Regions from separate parts of the Lysinibacillus sp. FW301-JW8 genome, predicted to be linked through region 1. Evidence: riboswitches for the same ligand, from Rfam matches in the RefSeq annotation. Region 1 holds a riboswitch; the other holds the start of a gene.

The links. A riboswitch is a leader RNA that binds a small molecule or an ion and turns the genes downstream of it on or off. The one in region 1 is predicted to bind cyclic di-GMP.
Region 2: it holds a riboswitch for cyclic di-GMP, as region 1 does, so the genes downstream of both, AC3WOM_RS10680 (amidase) here and AC3WOM_RS12340 (hypothetical protein) in region 1, are expected to answer to the same signal.

The regions. Positions count from the first base shown of each region.
Region 1 covers NZ_JBYTBB010000026.1:55,285-63,382, reverse strand. Annotated here, with positions in the region: gene AC3WOM_RS12365 (sensor histidine kinase) at 1-887, opposite strand, end outside; gene AC3WOM_RS12360 (response regulator transcription factor) at 884-1,588, opposite strand; gene AC3WOM_RS12355 (S1C family serine protease) at 1,660-3,018, opposite strand; gene AC3WOM_RS12350 (methyl-accepting chemotaxis protein) at 3,270-4,367, opposite strand; gene AC3WOM_RS12345 (hypothetical protein) at 4,410-5,126, opposite strand; gene AC3WOM_RS12340 (hypothetical protein) at 5,156-5,530, opposite strand; cyclic di-GMP riboswitch class I at 5,719-5,805, opposite strand; gene AC3WOM_RS12335 (tRNA dihydrouridine synthase) at 5,977-6,960, opposite strand; gene ltaS (lipoteichoic acid synthase) at 7,295-8,098, opposite strand, start outside.
Region 2 covers NZ_JBYTBB010000021.1:8,150-16,247, reverse strand. Annotated here, with positions in the region: gene AC3WOM_RS10695 (hypothetical protein) at 1-731, shown strand, start outside; gene AC3WOM_RS10690 (M20/M25/M40 family metallo-hydrolase) at 1,084-2,199, shown strand; gene AC3WOM_RS10685 (chemotaxis protein CheW) at 2,226-2,714, shown strand; cyclic di-GMP riboswitch class I at 2,850-2,936, shown strand; gene AC3WOM_RS10680 (amidase) at 2,980-3,867, shown strand; gene nspC (carboxynorspermidine decarboxylase) at 4,033-5,172, opposite strand; gene AC3WOM_RS10670 (saccharopine dehydrogenase family protein) at 5,169-6,398, opposite strand; gene AC3WOM_RS10665 (hypothetical protein) at 6,715-6,921, opposite strand; gene AC3WOM_RS10660 (methyl-accepting chemotaxis protein) at 7,124-8,098, shown strand, end outside.

The DNA.
Region 1 (8,098 bases):
TTAGGCGTTTTTCTTCCATTTTCTCCTGTAAAAAATGCTTCAAATACCCGATCGATATCATAAGAAGGCATACCTATCCCCTCATCAATAACAGATAATGTGATGTATTCTCCAATGCGTTCAATTTTGAAAATTAGCTTTTTCTTTCCGCTTTTTAAGCTTGAATATTTAATAGCATTGGAAATAATTTGGTCTAGCAAAATTTTGTTCCATTTTACATCAGTGATAACAAAAGCTTCTACTCCTTCAAATTCAATAATCGGAAATATAGAGTGATAAATACATTCCCTTTTTCGCTCATTAATGACTTTTCTTAATGTAATAAGTAAATTAACTGCATTTATATCCAAATCGTTTTCAAAGCTTTCCATTCTCACCATCGTTAATGCTTGCTCTATTGAAGTATGTATGCGTTTGTTTTCTCGCTGAATTTTTTCAAAAAGGACAGTGACCTCCTCTGTTTTTTCTTTACTAATAATCAGTTCTATTACAGAAACAGGCGTTTTTAAAAAGTGCATCCAATGGGATAAAAAATATAGACTTTCATTTTTTTGTTCCTTCATTGTATTATATTTTCGTGTATGCTCACTTATATTTTTCTTTAGCAATTGATAAAACGCCTTTTGTTCCTCTGTATGTGGGTGTAGCTCGACAAATTGTCCCCTCAACATAAGCTTAATGGCTTTATTCGTTTGATAGTAGTTAAGCCAATCAATTACTAAATACAAAGACAATAAAAATAATCCTATTGATAGTGGATAAATAATTTCATCATTTGCGGGCTCATTTAGATGAAAAAAAGTAATAACGCAGATCATATTTATTAAATAAAAAATGATTAGTAAGAACCTATCTTTTAAAAATTTTATTAAAACATGCTTTATCATTGCGAATCCCTCGTAGAATTAGAATCGTGAAACATATACCCTACCCCTCTTTTGCTTTTGATCACATCATCAAATCCTAATTCAGATAGTATATGCTTTATTCTCGTAACATTTACAGTTAATGTATTATCCTCTACAAATGTAATCGAGTCCCACACTTCCTCGATCAGTTCTTCTCTTGAAACAAATGAATTCTTATTATCTATTAATTTTTTCATTAATTTATATTCATTTTTACTAAGGTTGATCTTTTTCTCATGAAAAGTTAAAACAAGTGTCTCGGCGTCAATACATAACTGACCAACACACGTAAGATTTTGTCCTTTTGCTGCATATTCCCCATAAACTCTTCTAGTCGTCGCTTTCACCTTCGACTGCAGCATCTCAAACGTAAATGGTTTTGTAATATAATCATCTGCCCCAAGTTCAATAGCCATTATCTGATCTAGTTCTTGATTACGAGCAGAAATAATTAGAATTGGAACATTTGATTGATTACGAAAAGCCCTACATAAATAATAGCCATCATAATAAGGTAAATTAATATCCAATAAGACTAAATCAGGCTTAATTCTCGTAAATTCATCCTCTATTTCCAAAAAGCTTTCAGGCTGTACAACAGTATACCCATAACGCTCCAAGTTTTCTTGAATAAGTGCATTTAATTCATTATCGTCCTCAATAAGCATAAGTTTGTACATAGTTGACTCTCCTTTTTATGATGGGGGTTACATTTATTATAGGATTTTATGAAATAGCAATAGATTAATCGTTAACTCGGCAATTCAATAAAATTTTGGGCAAATTGATAGATTAAATGAGCAGGTACAGCCAAGTTAAGATTCTGGCCATCATTAAAGCCTGCTGTAATTAACCCGACCAATCTCCCCTGCATATCCAATAAAGCACCACCTGAACTCCCGTTTGAAATGGCCGCCGTAAATTGAATCATAGACATACCTCGAATATCCCGAAACCCAGAAACAATACCATCAGAAACGGAATTAAATAATCCTAGAGGACTGCCAATAGCAACTATTTTCTGTCCTCGAACTAATGGACCTTCAACTTTAACAGGTAAAGGCTTGCTTGCTCTATCTACCTTCAGAATGGCTAAATCATGCATATCATGATATTTTACAAATTGATGTGTTATATATTCGTTCGTATCGTTTTCATATAGTACAGAATAATATTCCCCGCCACCCACAACATGCAAGTTTGTTAAAATATATCCATCTTGATGAAGAACGACACCAGAACCAAAGCACAACACCTCGTGATCCGCTCCAAACGTTTTAATCATTACAACAGAAGTGGCTAAAGAGGCTAATTGCTCATAGCTACACTCTTCTGTAATTTTTCCTTGAATTGGAAGACTTATTGCTTGTTGAGATGGCGCACTCTTTCTAGGTTGAGGCTTTGGTATTACCACCTCCTTTTCATAGAAACCGCGACACTTATATACAGTAGATGACGCTACTATAATCGGAGGCAAATTTGAAATGTCTTCTTTAGGATTCATATAACAGATATCACAACCAAGTTTCGATAAGAAATATAAAAATAATAATTCATGCTGAGTAATGTCACCAATAAAAACAATTTTCTGCACTGTTTGGTTATCTTCAGAAAAAATTTGGGGCAAATAATAATCCATCCAGTATAAAAATTTTACCGCAAAATTTTTTAATAAAGTATCATTGGCGTTTGGCTGATTATCTTTATACATTTGGATGATTTCTTTAAAGCTAAGTTTTTTAGTCCATTCAAGATGATCTTTCTTAAGTTTACCGCTTAAAGGTGTCTCGTAAAATAACGAAGGGTTATCAACAATGGCTTGCCAATTTCCCCAAAGCTCCGCAAGTCGATCTACATCTTTTTTATTGGAAATGACCTCAAGCTTATGTAATCGTAAATAAAGCACACTTTGCTTCTTAGTATAAAAATACTCATCCATTTTTAAAATGTCTTCCTTATAAAGATCTACAGAATCGGGTATACCGATATATCGTAGAAATACAACTTCCTTCGTAAGAGAATTATTGTATTGAGTATTTTGCATAAACTCCTGAAGAGGATTGTCTGGCTTTTTATATTTAATTTTTAAAGGTCTAGTTGTCACAATCATATTTATACAACTCCTATAAGCACGTAAATTTATATATTTGGCACTTATATACAATTCGCTTATATTCCTCTAAATCCTTTATTCAATTAAATGAAAAAGAACGAATCCTTCTAGAGGACCCGTTCTTGCTAAATTGAACTATTGAGAAAACTATTTACTTTTTTTATCGTTAAAGGTTTTGGATTTCGTAAAGCGCCTTTGTCATACTTCTGTTAGTAATTCTTTTTGTGGAATGGCACCTAATTAGCCTCTTAAACCGCTCTAGCTTTTTCTGTTTCAACACCATGATTTAATGAAAGAAGTATTTTTTCTGCATCATTTTTTAAATATACAAGATGCTCTGCTTCTTGAACAAGTTTTTCCATTGTATTTAACTCATCATCGCTAATTCCAACTAACTCTTCAAACATTTCAACTGACTCTCGAGAAATAAAAGAAATATCCTTCATAGCTGCCACAATTTGTAGAGAGCTTGAAGATAATTCTTCTGTACTTGCAGATGAATTGGCATTATTTTCAGCAATAATTTTTGTAGTATCTACAATTTTTTCGAACATCTTTCCGATTTCTAAAATTTTTATATTTGTTTGTTCAAACTCTTCTGTTCCTTGCTTCATTGATGTTACAACCTTGTTCGTCTCATCTTGAATATTTTTCACAATATTTGAAACTTCATCGGCTGACTGACGAGATTGCTCAGCTAATTTACGAACCTCATCAGCAACTACTGCAAACCCTTTACCGTGTTCACCTGCACGGGCTGCTTCGATAGCTGCATTTAATGCTAATAAATTTATTTGATCTGAAATCCCAGTAATTACTTTAACAATGTTTCCTATTTCTAACGATTTTTCTCCAAGTATATTGATGGCATCAAATGTCGTATTAATCGTTTGATTAAATTGCTCCATTTTCACCAGCGAATCTTTTAACTTATCGTTTCCTTCTTGCGTTAATTCTAACGTTGTATTCGATTGTTCAGAAATTTGGTTTGATCTTATAGACAGCTCTTCAATAGCCACTGTGATGTCTTCGATAGAAGTAGAGCTCTCTTCAGTAGCAACTAGCTGCTTTTTTAACCCTTTACCGACCTCATCGATTGCTGCCCTTACAGTATCAGCCTTCTCAGTTGCGTATTCTCCATGCTCAGAAAGATTTTCACCTTTTTCATTAATATTATTTGCAAATTTATAAAATTGTTCACTCACTTGACCTGCTGATAATTCGTTCATTCCATTTAATTCCTCATTATTTAGATGGGCATGACGTTTAAGTGAAAAATAGCGGTAAGCAAAATACAAAGATGTACATATTAAAACTACAATAATTCCTAGCATAATGGCTTCCATGAAAAAAATCTCCTATTCTACTAATGTATTAATGATGAAATTTTATAGTTCTTTTACAATGATGTAAATTCCATCTGCTACAGTCGATGGAATACTGCTTAGATGTTCATTGCTTTCATATTTATGAACAATAAAGTTTCCTTCTACGTCTACATATTTTGTCAGGTCATGATACTTCTCCATTAAACGCAGTGATTTTGGATTTGTTGCTTCTGCTAATACTAATCTTAAGCCTTCTTTTGTTGCTCTTTTTACTAATATATCGCCTAAGCCTTGTACAATATCATGACGATTATGCTCAGCAATTACACCTAATAAAAATAAATGTAATACCTCTCCCTCTTCCATATCTTTTCCATAACGATTTTTATAATCTTCAAGGAAACGTTCATCAATATCCTCTAATACATGCATGACTATATTCATATTAGCAAACGTGCCTTCAAAAATATCTTCTTCCATTATTTCAAGGGCATTTGTATCTCCAACTAGTGCACCTACGACTTTTTGCTCTTTATCTAGTGCAATAGCACAGTATCCTTGATGAACATTTGCTTCAATATATTCCTTCGTAAATTGATAGAAATCTTCATAAGGAAGTTGTAAGGCGTAGCCAATAATCGGCTCTTGCACCCATTTGCCAGCAACATCAACTCCAATAAATGTTTTAGCTAAACATTCTGCTGCCTGTTCAATTAAATCTGATTGGTTCTTTGTAAGTATTTCATATGTATATAATTCTTGAACTGTTTGCATCATAAATTCCTCTTTTCAAAATGTGAATATAGTTAACGAACTGGTAATTGCGAAACATTGTCGACTACTGTTCCTGGGAAATTAACTGTCTCTAAAGCATTTCGCACTTGCACATATGCAATTTTAGATGCTGGATTAACAATAAATATATCTTTGAAGCCTAGAGATGCATAAAACATTAGTGTTTGTCCTAGCTCTGTGGAAACCTTTGAAGGTAGGGGTGATTGATATGTTGCATCAAAAACTAAAGTAAATGTAGTTTTTTGTACTCTAGCCACTGTTTCTTCCAAATCTTTTAAATATTGCTCTACAAGAGCTGCTTTAATAAACCCTATTATTTGGACGTGTACCTCCTTTTTTGCCTCATAAACCGCCATCTTATATTTCTCTTTATCAACGACTATCATCTCAAATCTCCTTTTTATAACTTTCTAACTTTATTTGCTGCTGTTAGTATTATTCTATAAATATCACTAAATACATACATTTCAATATAATTACATCTGTAGCTACGATTGATAGGCATCGTCTATTTATTTTTTCCACAAAAAAACTATCCTTGAACATAATTAGGATAGCCAAAAACACTTATTATCTTGGCAACCCGACTATCATTATCCAAGGGGATTTTAGACTCGTAGCTTTGCGTCCTTATCTTTCGATAAGTTTGCCTTTTTCAATTTTATAAAAATAATACTAACATCACATTGATATATTACAATTACATTATAAAGGACTTGTCAATTTTTGTCGACATTTAGTAATTTACTCCTAATAATATCAGATGAATTAGAGGATTTCTCAAATTCATTTTTTCACAAACTTGTTGAAAGTTATATCATTTCACTGCCCATCAACATTCTTTTTCAAAGTTCTCAAGCAATGCACGCACTTCATCTGTTGATTTCGTATTCATCAGTTGATTTCTTAGTTCAGCAGCTCCAGGGAATCCTTTTACATAAATTTTGAAAAAGCGATGCAGCCCTGTGATTGAACGTGGTAGTACTTCCACATATTGATCTTGAAGATCAAGCTGTAATCTTAAAAGATTAAGGTACTCTTTACTGCTATGCTCTTTTGGCTCTTTTTCAAAAGCAAAAGGATTTTTAAAAATACCTCTTCCAATCATAACGCCATCAATACCATATTGTTCAGCAAGCTGCAGCCCAGTTTGACGATCAGGAATATCTCCATTGATTGTTAGTAGCGTATTTGGTGCAATACGATCACGTAATTTTTTGATTTTTGGAATTAGCTCCCAATGCGCATCTACTTGGCTCATTTCCTTTCTTGTTCGTAAATGAATAGAAAGATTTGCAATATCCTGTTTTAAAATATGTGTTAGCCACTGCTCCCACTCATTTACATCGTTATAGCCAAGTCGTGTTTTCACGCTGACAGGCAATCCTCCCGCTTTAGCTGCTTGTATAAGTTCTGCCGCAACGTCTGGACGCAGAATCAAGCCACTACCTTTCCCTCTTGATGCCACATTCGGTACAGGGCAACCCATATTAATATCGATTCCTTTAAATCCTAGTTCTGCCATACCAACACTCATTTGACGGAAATATTCCGGATTATCCCCCCAAATATGTGCCACCATTGGTTGTTCATCTTCTGTAAAAATCAAACGACCACGCACACTTTTCATGCCCTCTGGATGACAATAGCTATCCGAGTTTGTAAACTCTGTGAAAAATACATCCGGTCGACCAGCCTCGTTTACTACGTGACGAAAAACAACATCTGTCACATCTTCCATTGGTGCAAGCACGAAAAATGGACGTGGTAAATCACGCCAAAAATTATCTATCATTTCAAATCCAAATCCTCTCACTATAATACAACTTCAAACTCTCGGTTAAAAAATATAAAGTTCATTTACACTTATATCATGCTTAATAACTTATTATCAAACACAAGTACTTTTGGACATTTATAATTTGTGAAAATCGCAAAAAAGCAGATGGTATAGATTTTCTATATCAACTGCTTTTCTATTATGCCAACTTCAACCATCTACGGTTTTACAATGTGTGGAATAATTCTTATACAAAAATAACATTTAAAAAGGCAATTCAAGATAACAGTAAGATATCATAAAGCTGTTCGGATCATAAATTCTTTGATATCAAACACTTTTTCTTGAACTGCCCAGCAAATTGCAATCATTAATTCGATTCTACATTCTCATCTTTAGAGTAATTATACTGAGAAGGATCAACTGGAGTATAACCTGTTGGCGTATAGAATCTCAATAAATCACCATTCACGACTTTATCAGACAATTCTAATTTACGATCTACTTCATTTTTGATAGTTTTTGCAGACTCTAATTGACTGTCATCTAGTAGTAAACCTGTTTTATTATCATAATATTTTTCATTAATTGAATAAATCGTAGGGCTGACAAAATCGCCATTTCTAAAAGGCACAATTTCATTATGCTCTTCTGATAATAAGTCTGAGCCAAATTGAACAAATTTTTGCGTATCAATCCCCAGTAAATGCAATAACGTTGGAAGAAGGTCTGTTTGTCCACCATAAGTATGGTTGGTTCCACCTTGTATTCCGGGAACATGTATGAATAATGGTACGCGTTGTAAATTAGTACTTTCATATGGTGTAATTTCTTTCCCAATCACTTGCTCCATCGCTGCATTATGATTATCGGAAATACCGTAATGGTCACCATAAAGAACAATCATCGTATTATCATATAAGCCTAATTGTTTTAATTGATTGAAGACCTGTTCGATTGCTTCATCTGCATAACGAGCTGTTTGGAAATAATTATCAACACTTACATCTCCAGTATTAGCTTTATCAATTGTTACTAAGCCTTGATCCATTTTATATGGATAGTGGTTCCCTACCGTAATTAATTTCGTATAAAAAGGTTGTGGTAAGGAGCTTAAAAGACTTTGAGATTGTTCAAAGAAAGGTTTATCCAACAAACCATATTCAGCCATGTC
Region 2 (8,098 bases), on a different contig from region 1:
ATGAGCTACGAACAGAGAAAATTGATAAAGCAGCCGTTCTTGAATTAAAAATAAATGAAGCAAAGAAAATGCAAGAAGATTTAACAAACGATTTAGCACAAGCTAAGTCAAAGCTTACTGAAATTAATGAACAACATTTACAAGAAGCTTTAAGCCAGCTGAATGCTAAAAAGAAAAATTACTTACAAATACATGAACCAGAGCAAGCAAAAAAATTAGAGCGATTAGCGCATGAGGAAATAATAACGAAGCAATTAATTGTGGAAATGAAGGAAGCAGAAGAGGCTGGTGAAACTGCATTAACAAAGCTTGGGCAAGCAGCGGCTTCCCTACATTCCGCTAATGGTTTTTCAACATGGGATACGTTTTTGGGAGGTGGACTTATTGCTACGCATTTAAAGCATGATGCACTTAATCAGTCTGAAAATTATCTTCACGATGCACAAATTGCTTTACAGCGATTTCATAATGAACTTCTTGACGTCCATGATTTATCAACGAAATCATTACATGTTGAAACAGATGGTTTTGTAAAATTTGCAGACTATTTCTTTGATGATATTTTCTCAGCTTGGTCTGTTCACTCTAAAATTTCAACTGCTAGGGAGCAAGTATCCCGTGTGCAAGATGATGTACATAATACAATTTGGCGTTTACAGGATAAGCATCATAAAGCGGTTGAACATCTTCAGTCACTTGAGCGAGAAAAAGAGGCTATCTTTCAACTATAAGAAGCTTGTGGAAAGGGATAAACCCCTTCTTTCACAGGCTTTTTATCTTCATTCAGCAAATATTTTTTGTATCATCTGTGCGAAAGCGAAGCGACAGCAACAACACACGACCGAGTGACCAACATCATGCTACTGGTGCTGCGTTAGCACTACGTTTTCGCGCAAAACATCTGCAGGTCTAAGCACAAAGCCGATTCCGGACGTAATTATGCCGAGGCATAATTGATCTCCTTCTCCTTCCAAAAATTAGTCTCGTTCTGCTAGCGAATTATTTCAACTCCTCAAACGTTGTGCTAAAATAATACATATACTATAACGTGGCAATACACGTAAACTAAGGGAGTCTTACAACATGACAAGTCGTTTAGTGGAAGAGTTTTTCGAGCTCGTACAAATTGATTCAGAAACAAAATATGAGCATGTAATTGCACCGATTTTAATGGACAAATTAACAGCGCTTGGTTTTTCAGTAGAACAGGATGATGCCCATACACGTAATGGACATGGAGCAGGCAATATATTGGCTACTTTAAAAGGTTCATTAGATGTTGAACCAATTTATTTTACTTCTCATATGGATACGGTTGTACCAGGTAAAGGAATTAAACCTTCTTTACGTGAGGATGGTTACATTGTGTCAGATGGTACTACAATTTTAGGTGCTGATGATAAAGCTGGATTAGCGGCATTGCTAGAAATGGTGAAGCGTTTAAAAGAGCAGAATATTGAGCATGGAGATATTGAATTTATCATCACTGCAGGTGAGGAAAGTGGACTTGTAGGTGCTAAAGAATTAGATCCATCTAAAATTAAAGCTAAATATGGCTTTGCAGTGGACAGTGATGGCAAAGTGGGTGGAATTGTCACAGCAGCACCCTATCAAGCAAAAATCTTCGCTAAAATTATTGGCAAAACTGCCCATGCTGGTGTGGCTCCAGAAAAAGGAGTGTCAGCGATTACAGTTGCTGCCAAATGTATTGCACAAATGAAGCTAGGTCGCTTAGATGAAGAAACTACAGCAAATATTGGCCGTTTTGAGGGTGGTCAGGCTACGAATATTGTATGTGATGAAGTGAATATTCTTGCAGAGGCTCGCTCAATTGATAAAACGAAGCTCGATGCTCAAACGAAGCATATGCAGGAGACATTTGAACAAATATCTGCATCACTGGGAGCACGTGCTGAAGTTGAAGTCAAACTTATGTATCCAGGATTCCGAGTAACTGAAACAGATAAAGTCGTTCAAATCGCAATGGCAGCAGCACGTAACATTGATCGCACGCCAACGCTTGGTATTTCCGGAGGAGGCTCAGATGCAAATGTGATTGCAGGGTTTGGTATCCCTACGGTCAACCTTTCTGTAGGCTACGAAGATATTCATACAACAAATGAAAAAATTCCAGTAGAAGAATTAGAAAAATTAGCAGATTTACTAGTTGAAATTGTCAAAGAGTCTGCAAAAAAATAACAGCAGAAATTGAAGGATGTGACCGCATGGAGAGCGTAAAAGCAGTAGTATTTGCTTGTGGGACTGAGGAATATGCAGTGCCTGTGGAACAAGCAATTTCGATTGAAAAATTAGAGCATGTAACACCAATTCCTCATTTACCTAATTATCTTCTAGGCTTCACAAGAATTCGTGGTGAGCTTGTACCAGTGCTTGATTTTGAACGTATTCTTTATAATCGTTCTTCAAATGCTGCAACAGCACGTATTATAGTATTAAATACAGATGTTGTGAATTATGGATTACTCGTAACAGAGGCACGTGAAATTCTAGATTTTGACACGTCTATCTTACAGCAGATGGGACTTGTCAACTATTCAAAAACACGTTATTTTACAGCAGTAGCAAACCTAGAAAATCGTATGATTACTTATGTAGACCCAAAAATACTAGTCAATTCACTAGAAGGAATTCGTGAAATTATTAATTACTTGCATAAAATGCTTGAAAATGAACAAGAAAACGTAGATGCTTGAATGCTCTACGTTTTTTATTTTCTATAGTAAAAATAACCCGTAGATTTATTATTTGATTCCAGCGTATTTATGATTATTATGCATTTTTCCTACAGACATTTTTATTTTTCCAATGTATGATAAAAGTAAGAAAACAACTGTAAAAGGCAAACTTGTTGAAAGGGAAGAACGCAAAACCATGAGTCTAAACACTATTCTAGTGCATGATTTCATGTTACCAGGATCTGTTATAGGAGCCTTGGCGAATAGAATGGAGCTGTAAGATATGAAACGTTATTCACTATTAACAATAACTATTGTTATTTTTGTTACCATTGCCAGTGCGTTTGGACTATCATTTGGGAAGGTAGATGCAGTGACTGTGGAAGATAAGGCTACTTGGTTATGGGATACATCAAAAATTATTGAGGATGAGGCAGGAGTACTCTTATTTTTAGAGAATAAACAAGTAAACAAACTTTATTTACAGATTGATATGGATATAGTAAATGCCGATTATAAGCGCTTTATTGGTCACGCAACAGCAAAGGGCATCAAAATATATGCATTGGATGGAGCGCCAGATTGGGTATCCAAAGAAGGCTATAAAATGCAGGATCAGCTGTTTGATTGGTTACATACATACAATAGAAATGCTGAAGTAACAGAGCAATTTTCAGGTGTTCATCTTGATGTAGAGCCATACTTAAATAGTGGATGGAGTCACAATCGGACACAAACAATTGAATCCTATCAAGCACTTCTTACAAAAGCCAAAAGGGAAACCAAGCAGTTACATTTACCTTTGGAGGCCGATATGCCATTTTGGTTTGATGAAATTAAATTCAACAATCAATTTGGAAAAGGATTACTAGCAGAATGGGTGATAAACCAAGTAGAGAGTGTTTCTATTATGGCTTATCGAAATGCTGCAAAAGAAATTATTAAAGTTGTGCAACATGAAGTAGCCTATGCTAAGAAAGTTAACAAATCCATTGTTATTAGTGTTGAAACAGGGGCATTAGATGATGGTCAAAATATTACTTTTTATGATGATGGTGAAGCTTATATGAATAAACAACTAGCACTTGTTCAACGTCACTATGCCAAAAAAACAAGCTATCAAGGGGTTGCTATTCATCATGTTGATAGTTGGATGAATATGCAGCCATAATAAGAGCAAAGTACACTTAAAACCTATTCGAAGTTGAATGATGTAAAACACTAAGACTATTTTTCTTGAGTTAGGAGGAAAGTAGTCTTTTATAACCCAAAGTAGTTAACAACAAAACACCTCCAACCCAAGCATTCAGCTTAGTTGGAGGTGTTTGCCATTTGATTAAGAAAGTCGACCGCTATAGTCTTCAAATGTAAATTCACGAATGACTTTAATGCCTTCTTCATCATTGTAAGAAACGATTGAAGGTAAGTTGACACCGTTAAACATATGATTTTTCACCATTGAATAATGGGCCATATCCGTAAATACAAGACGATCACCTGGTTTTAATGGCTGCTCAAATGAATAATCGCCAATTACATCACCAGCAAGACATGTAAGTCCACCTAGGCGATATGTGTGGGCTAATTCATTAGCTTGACCAGAACCAATAATCATTGGACGGTAGGGCATTTCAAGTACGTCAGGCATATGACATGTTGCTGATGTATCTAAAATAGCAAGATCCATCCCATTTTCTTGGATATCAAGCACGGTAGCTACTAAATAACCAGTATTAAGGGCTACTGCTTCACCTGGCTCTAAATACACAAGCAGGTTATATTTTTCTTGCACATAATTAATGATGTTCACAAGCTTCTCTACATCATAATCTTCACGTGTAATATGGTGTCCTCCACCAAAGTTCAACCATTTCATTTGGTGTAAAACATCACCAAATTTTTCTTCTACTACTTCAATAATACGCTCTAACGTATCTGAATTTTGTTCACACATCGCATGGAAATGTAAGCCATCAATACCTTCAAGCTGGGATTTATCAAAGTTAGCCAAAGTTGTTCCAAGACGGGAATTCGTATAGCAAGGATCGTATAGTGCTGTTTCAATTTCCGAGTACTCAGGATTCACACGAATACCACATTCAATTGTTTTACCAGCAGATTTCACTTTATCCTTGAACTGAGCCCATTGGTTAAATGAGTTAAACACGACGTGATCTACATAGCCAAGCAGCTCGTCCATTTCATGCTCAATATAAGCAGGAGCATAAACATGAACTTCTTTGCCCATTTTTTCATAGCCAAGACGTGCTTCATGCAGTGAGCTGGCTGTTATGCCAGCTAAATATTCCCCTACTAAAGGGAATGTTGAATGCATAGAGAAACCTTTAAGGGCTAGTAAAATGCGGCAGCCTGTGCGATCTTGAATTGATTTTAAAAGCTCAAGATTTTTTGTTAATAATCGCTCATCCACTACATAAGAAGGGGATGGAACTTTTGAAAAATCAATTGGTTTCATCGGCTTAATTCCTTTGCATCTAAATCAAGGTCAAGTAACTCTGGGTTATGGCTTTCTTGCCATGGTAGACCCCATTTATTTAATGCATCCATGAACGGATCTGGATTGAAATCTTCTACATTCCAAACACCTGGTTTGCGCCATTCACCGTTCATCACAAGCATTGCACCAATCATAGCTGGTACGCCAGTTGTGTAAGAAATCGCTTGTGAACCAACTTCGTTATAGCATTCTTCGTGGTCGCATACGTTGTATACATAATACGTTTTTTCTTTGCCATCTTTTAGACCGCGAATGATACAACCGATATTTGTTTTACCTTTTGTACGTGGTCCAAGAGAAGCTGGATCTGGTAATACCGCTTTAAGGAAGTGGATTGGTTGAATCATTTGACCCTCAAATTCGATAGGTTCGATTGATGTCATGCCAACGTTTTCTAATACTTTTAAGTGTGTTAAGTATTTTTCAGAGAACGTCATCCAGAAGCGGATTTGTTTTAAACCTTTGATATTTTTCGCAAGTGATTCAAGCTCTTCATGGTATAGAAGGTAAATATCTTTTGGTCCGATTTCTGGTAAGTTATAAACTTCTTTTTTCTCAAGTGGTGCTGTTTCAACCCACTTGCCTTCTTTCCAGTAACGACCATTCGCTGTAATTTCGCGAATGTTAATTTCTGGATTGAAGTTTGTTGCGAAATGATAACCATGATCTCCCGCATTTGCATCCACGATATCGATATAGTGGATTTCATCAAACTCATGTTTTTGCGCATGAGCTGTGAAAACGCCTGTTACACCTGGATCAAAACCGCTACCAAGTAATGCAGTTAAGCCAGCTTTTTCAAACTTCTCTTTATAAGCCCATTGCCATTTATATTCAAATTTTGCCGTTTCAGGTGGCTCGTAGTTTGCAGTATCCACATAGTGCACACCTGTCGCTAAGCAAGCATCCATAATCGTTAAGTCCTGATAAGGTAGTGCAACGTTAATGACTACATCTGGTCCGAAAGCTTTAATAAGCTCAATAACCTCTTCTGTATTGTCTGCGTCTACCTGTGCAGTATGAATTTTTGTTTTTCCGCCGTCTAGTTTTTCTTTTAGAGCGTCACATTTTGAAACAGTTCTACTTGCGATACAAATTTCCTCAAATACGTCCGAATTTTGAACACACTTGTGTACCACAACACTGGCAACTCCGCCAGCTCCGATAATCAATGCTTTACCCAATTGTCTACCCCCAAGTTCATATAAAGTATTGTCAAACAAGCTGATTATACAGAAAATTGATTTACTACTCAATCATTGTTTTTAAATTTTCTACAAAAAAATTTATTTTTCTACAACAATTGGACTTATTTTCTCCTGATAAAGCCGAATGGTTCAACAATAATCAGTGGGAAATAGAATTCTATCAGTGATCGAAGTTTCTCTTTATGACTATGGTAAGGAAAAGGAAGTTCATAAAAAAACCCCTTTGCTCTAAAGCAAGAAGGGAAAAGTTCAAATAGATTTAAATTCATTAAACATCAAAATAATCGTCATGTTATTTAGAAAAACGATTTGAAATTTGTTTCTTTTCATCTCCCCATACATAAAAAAAGATCATGAGCAATGTACTTAAAAACCCCATTACGAGGGCATAGGTACTGAGTGCCACATCCACATGACTCTGCATAGCATAAATGAAAATAGCTCCGAGTATTAACAAATTTCCAATAATAAGCGATACAACATGAAAACGTCTATTCATAGCAAGCCCTCCTAAATGAAGATTTTATGCCCAACAGATGAAGATATAGTACATCAATTATCTCATAATTCAGAACTTTATCCAACACTTTTCCATTCTATTATTTAGTAAAAGATGCTTTTTAAATACATCTTTTTATAGTATGATAAGAAATAAAGATGAATATTCATAGATTTTTACTAGAAAGGAGAGATGATGAATCGTGAGATTACGAAATTCATTAACTTTTCAACTTGGAACGATCATTGCTGGTATCTTAGTGGTGATGCTAGGAATTACATCGTTCGCTACATACATAACTGCTTATAATAAATTATATGATGCAGCGGGAATCGAGGCATATGGATGTGCCAATATAACAACAGGCTTGATCCGCCCAGAAGATATGGAACAAGCATTGAGTGGGGAGCAAGCGGCAAAAGAGCGTATTGGCAAGGATTTAAACTGGACAACAGGACACAAAGATATCTTTCAAACTCAATATATTTTAACGCTAGATGGTACCTTATTAGCCTTAGATGATCATTTGGCAGAGAAGGGCTTTGCACCTGGAGATACGTTTTACATGGACACAGAGGCAATCCAATTATTACTTGAGAAAAAGCATCCAACTTACTCTGAACCTTATACATATGGTGGAATGGAGCGATTATCAGGCTATGCACCTATTTTTAAGGATCATGATACAAGCAAGGAAATCATCGCGATTAGTGTCATTGATTTCGATGCTACTATTGTGAAGGAGCGAACGTGGGATGTTGTGCGTAGTGGTATTTTAATTAGTATTTTTCCAATGTTAATTGCTTCAATTATTACAGGCTTTTTAATTCGTCGTAAGGTTAAGCCTATTACCTTACTAATTCATCAGGCCAAGCAGATTGCAAATGGTAATTTAGCAGTAGAAGAAATGAAAGTAAAAAGGAATGATGAGGTAGGGGATTTAGCAAGCACATTAGATCGTATGACTGTAAACTTACAAAATATGATTATGACGATGCGCGCTACTTCTATTACATTAGCCACGAATGCTGATGAAACCGCTAACACATTAAATGAAATGTCGAATACGATTCAAGGCGTGGCGCACAATATCTATGAGGTTACGGCGACAGTAACAGAGGGGCTGCATCATGCGGAGAATGCAACAGGTGTACTTACATCCCTAGCAGAGGATTTA